2 regions of the Paenibacillus sp. 01L418 genome follow, and region 1 is predicted to be linked to the other one. Evidence: a T-box and tRNA genes for the amino acid it is inferred to sense, from the RefSeq annotation. Region 1 holds a T-box; the other holds one or more tRNA genes.
What was found. The T-box of region 1 lies ahead of metG (methionine--tRNA ligase). A T-box ahead of a tRNA ligase gene usually reads a tRNA of that ligase, here a tRNA-Met.
Positions count from the first base shown of each region.

Region 2: it encodes a tRNA-Met, which carries the amino acid that the T-box ahead of metG (methionine--tRNA ligase) is inferred to sense. The anticodon was not compared.

Region 1 covers NZ_JBFTSN010000516.1:975-3,375, forward strand. The annotation lists gene AC1DSE_RS31740 (sigma-70 family RNA polymerase sigma factor) at 8-220, shown strand; gene AC1DSE_RS31745 (hypothetical protein) at 213-341, shown strand; T-box leader at 529-790, shown strand; gene metG (methionine--tRNA ligase) at 833-2,401, shown strand, end outside.
Region 2 covers NZ_JBFTSN010000114.1:8,231-10,631, reverse strand. The annotation lists gene AC1DSE_RS15790 (2'-5' RNA ligase family protein) at 1-509, opposite strand, end outside; tRNA gene AC1DSE_RS15785 (tRNA-Met) at 925-1,001, shown strand; tRNA gene AC1DSE_RS15780 (tRNA-Ile) at 1,039-1,115, shown strand; tRNA gene AC1DSE_RS15775 (tRNA-Leu) at 1,137-1,222, shown strand; gene AC1DSE_RS15770 (RNase H family protein) at 1,422-1,937, opposite strand; gene AC1DSE_RS15765 (RDD family protein) at 2,158-2,401, shown strand, end outside.

The DNA.
Region 1 (2,401 bases):
TGACTCTGTGATAGAAAAGCTGTCCAGCCACAGCATATTGGATGATATGGATTGTCTTTCATATAAGCTGAAGCAAGTGGTAGTGCTGCACTATTTAAATGATTTAACACAGGAAGAGGTTGCAGAAATCGTTCGAATTCCAGTCGGAACGGTGAAATCCAGACTACACTACGCATTAAAACAACTAAGGGATAAGAGAAGGAGAGATATCCATGTTTAATAGTGCAGATGAGTTGAAACGCATGTTGATGGAAAAGGCAAATCATATTCATCCGCCAGCGGGATTGAAGCAAAAGGTGCTTGAAGAAATCATGCTCGTTAAAAAAAAAGGTAACGGATGATAACGGAATTAACATCCAATATGAGGTAAGGGCATTCGAGGTTTCGAAAATGTGGGTATGTGCAATCGCGGATAGTTTGATGGAGATACAATAAAGCGAGTTAGGAATAAGGAGATGTGGGCAGTAACATAATCACCTTGACTTGAAATATCATATTGAGTATAATTCCAATAAATTGAATATTCTAACAAAAGCTATGATGAGAAAGAGTACCAAGGCGATGTCTTTTTACAGAGAGCCCCGGTTGCTGAAAAGGGGTAAAGAATAACTTTGGGAATATGGTCTCTGAGCTGCGCATCGAAACCTCATATGGTTGTAGGCTGCGCCGGAACCCGCACCCGTTACTGTGCTAGGGTATACATGCATAAGCATCGTACCTGAAGAGGTTAATGTCGCGAGGCATTAATAAAATTGGGTGGTACCGCGTGAGCACAGCTCTCGTCCCTTTGGGATGAGGGCTTTTTTGTTTGTCAAAAAAAGGAGGAGTTATGATGACAAATGTGTTTATTGGCGGTGCTTGGCCCTATGCGAACGGTTCATTGCATTTGGGAAGATTGGCGAGTGTATTGCCAGGGGATGTGTTGGCACGTTATTACCGCGCAAAAGGAAATAAGGTGTTGTACGTATCTGGAAGTGACTGCCACGGTACGCCTGTTGCGGTGCAAGCGATTCAGGAGGGTGTTTCTCCGGGAGATATTGCAGATCGATTTCATCAGGAATTTGCCGAATGTTTTAAACAGCTTGGGTTTACGTATGATTTGTATACTCGAACAGACCAGCCATTTCATCACCAAGTCGTTCAACAGTTATTTTTGGCACTTTTAGAAAAAGGACATTTATATAAAAAAACAATCCAACAAACGTATTGTGAAACAGATCAACGATTTTTGCCGGATCGATATGTTGAAGGGATTTGCCCTGTTTGCAGTAACCGTGCGAGAGGCGATCAATGTGATTTTTGTTCAACCTTGCTTGACCCAGCCGACCTGACAGACAAGACATGCAAGCTTTGCGGGAATCCTCCAATTGAGCGGCCAACGGAACATTATTATCTTGCACTCTCTTCCTTCCAAGCTGAATTGACTAAGTATGCAAAAAAAACAAAAGGTTGGAAAGAAAATGCAGTACAATTAACGCAAAGATATMTTGCAGAGGGGCTTCAAGATCGAGCGGCGACAAGGGACTTAGATTGGGGCGTGGAGGTTCCGGTTGCAGGGTTCGAGGATAAAAAAATTTACGTCTGGATTGAAGCAGTGAGCGGATATTTATCGGCAAGCAAGCAATGGGCTGCAGAAACAGGCGGCAGCTGGGAGGCTTTCTGGAAGGACGGAAATGAGGAAATAACCGCTTATTATGTACACGGTAAAGACAATATCCCTTTTCATACACTAATATGGCCGGCAGTACTGATTGGTGCCGAGGAATATCATTTGCCTGATCGAATCATCTCTTGTGAATACATGACGCTGGAAGGGAAAAAGTTTTCGACAAGCAATAATTGGGCGGTTTGGGTGCCGGACATTTTGAAGCGCTATGAGCCAGACTCTATTCGTTATTTTCTGATCGCAAACGGTCCAGAGAAACGGGATACTGATTTCTCTTGGCGAGAATTTATTTATAGTCACAATGGAGAATTGCTTGGTGCATTTGGCAATCTAGTCAATCGTACGCTAGCGTTTATAAATAAATCTTTTGAAGGAAACGTTCCTGAAAGCAAGCAGAACGCGGAATGGATGAAAGCCATTGCTTCTTTATATGTTGAGTCAGGTGCATGCATTGAAGAAGGACGACTAAAGGAAGCGATTGAGTTAATTTTTGCTACTATTCGCAGAGCAAACAAATATTTTGATGAACAAAAGCCATGGATTCAGATTAAAGAAAATCGAGAGGCTTGTGCTTTTACTATAAACACTTGCGTGCAAATTATAGCGAATCTGTCTCAATTGTTGAGCCCGTTTATTCCTTTCTCATGCGAGAAAATAAGAAGGTTTCTGACTCTTCCTGAGCCTAGCTGGGAGCTCATTAGTGTAGCTGCTAACCAAAAAATTCAAGGTTTAGAG
Region 2 (2,401 bases), on a different contig from region 1:
CCTCGTAATAGAAAGGACTGGTAAGCGGTCCAAGAGCCGTTCTCGGTCTGATACATCAGATGTATGCGATCAATTCTCGAAGTAAGATCAATGGACTGCATGCGCAGATTTCCGAATAAATCATGCAGCTCATCAGCTGAGATTTCTTGCCCTATCGTGACATGTGGCGTGTAAACATATTTAGGCTCGACAATGGCCAGCGGACCGCTGCATACGCTCTCCTGGAGCTTCTGCATGGAAACGGTGTCTTCAAGCGCTAAATAGAGCACATGACTTACAGGGAAAAAAGTAGATACACGGTTCAAATGGATAGAGAAAGCAGGCAGCTTAGATGTGGTTTGCTCTAAATGAGCGACTGCTAGCTGCAATTCATCGTCTGACCAATCTTCTGCGTATCGTACTGTCAAATGAGCAGGCACAGCTGTGTAATGCGGATCATGGCGTCTTCGCCAGCTATTAGCGAAGTCCTGTACATGCTTTTCGGGGAAAACAACAATTCCATATAACATGGTCTTCAGCTCCTTCGAAATGACCTATTTTGAGTATACCCCATTTGCATGTATGATCCCAATTTTGGGGTATTCTAATGTATACAGCCTTTATTGGAGTGATAAGCATCAGCTTCTCCAATAAGATAGTGGAGGGATGACATGAGATGGGTATATTGGGTTCGCCTATATGAAACCAAATTTCAAGCGGGTTGTTTGGTTAGGAGAATGGAGAATGACGGTTGGATGTATGGCTATGAAACTCCGCATGAGGTAGAGGTATTTCGATCCCGAAAAGGGCGATACGGCGTGAGGTTTATACCATAAAAAATAAAAAGAAAATAAATTAGAATATTTTGCTTGACTTAAAACACACCTATATAGTATATTATTTTATGTCGCCAATTCAACTGGCTTTGCTCAAATGGATATACGTCGCGGGGTGGAGCAGCCCGGTAGCTCGTCGGGCTCATAACCCGAAGGCCGCAGGTTCAAATCCTGCCCCCGCAACCAACCTTTCGATGAATACGTTGAAATATACGTTTTTCGAGGGCCCTTAGCTCAGTTGGTTAGAGCGGTCGGCTCATAACCGATTGGTCGGGGGTTCGAGTCCCTCAGGGCCCACCATAAGCAAAACCTTTACAACATGCCGGGGTGGCGGAACTGGCAGACGCACAGGACTTAAAATCCTGCGATGGGTGACCATCGTACGGGTTCGATTCCCGTCCTCGGCATACCTCGAAGACATTGACGAGTCAATGGTTTTCACGAAGTACATAAGATGTACGAACGATAAAAGAACCTCCTTTATAGAATCTGACTTGTCAGTTCTAAACAAAGGAGGTTTTTTTATCGTTAGGTACTTAATATCTAGCAATTTAATTTAATATGTTAATTTCTAAAGCTGTTAAGTAAATTAGAGGCTGGCAGTAATTAATTTATAGCAGCTTGTCTCGCAGCATTATGGGCTAACCTATGGAGGGTATTGTTTTTCTTGTGCTTGCTTATGTATTTTATTTGTATGTGAACGCRGGGATACATATTATTTAAATGATGTAGAACTGCCAATATTTCATCTCTAGCATCTTTATGATGTGAATGAGAAAAATAATCTTTTGATAAAATGTTTGCGATTTGACTGCAATCAGTATAGATAATAGCGAATTTCGGCTCATACTCCGTCAGCGCACTTGCAAGTATTTCAAGACTGTAACGAACAGCAAGCAATTCACCGTAATTGGAACCTTCAATATGTTCCATCATAATTTTTTTGGCGGTAACGCGTATTGTTCTATTGAAGACAAAGCAACAAGCTGCTCCATGATTATTTTGCGCAACGAAACCGGAGTAATCACAATACAAACAAATCATACTCTTGTTCATAATGTTTTGTCTTAAACGGGGATTGGCATATGCTCTTTTTATTAGCAATTCTGTTGTAGTATCCACAAAATCTATCCTCCAGATTATATTCCTTCTTTCATTATTTTAATCATCGTCAAAAAAGAGATGGGCTAGTCTTCAAATGGAAAATCCTCGAAATATTTTTTACTTTAAGGATAGGCGAATGGATTAAGGTATACATCGGAGCTGATAAGCGTAAGTTTTAATAGGAATGTGTCTGAATAAGGAAGTAACATTAATGATGTAATACTGGAGGGGACTCGGCATGAAAGCAGGTTTTTGGATTCGATTAGGAGCTTCATTGCTGGATGGCATTATTATTGGCATTCCGTTAGCCATTATTTCATTATTATTTACAGGAGGATATGAAGGGAGAGATTATTTTACAGATGTGGTCTCATTCCTTTACTCGTTACTGGTTCCGGTATTTTGGAGCGGCTATACCATTGGGAAAAGGATATGCGGCGTACAGATTAGAAAGCTGGATGGCTCACCTCCAGGTATAGGTA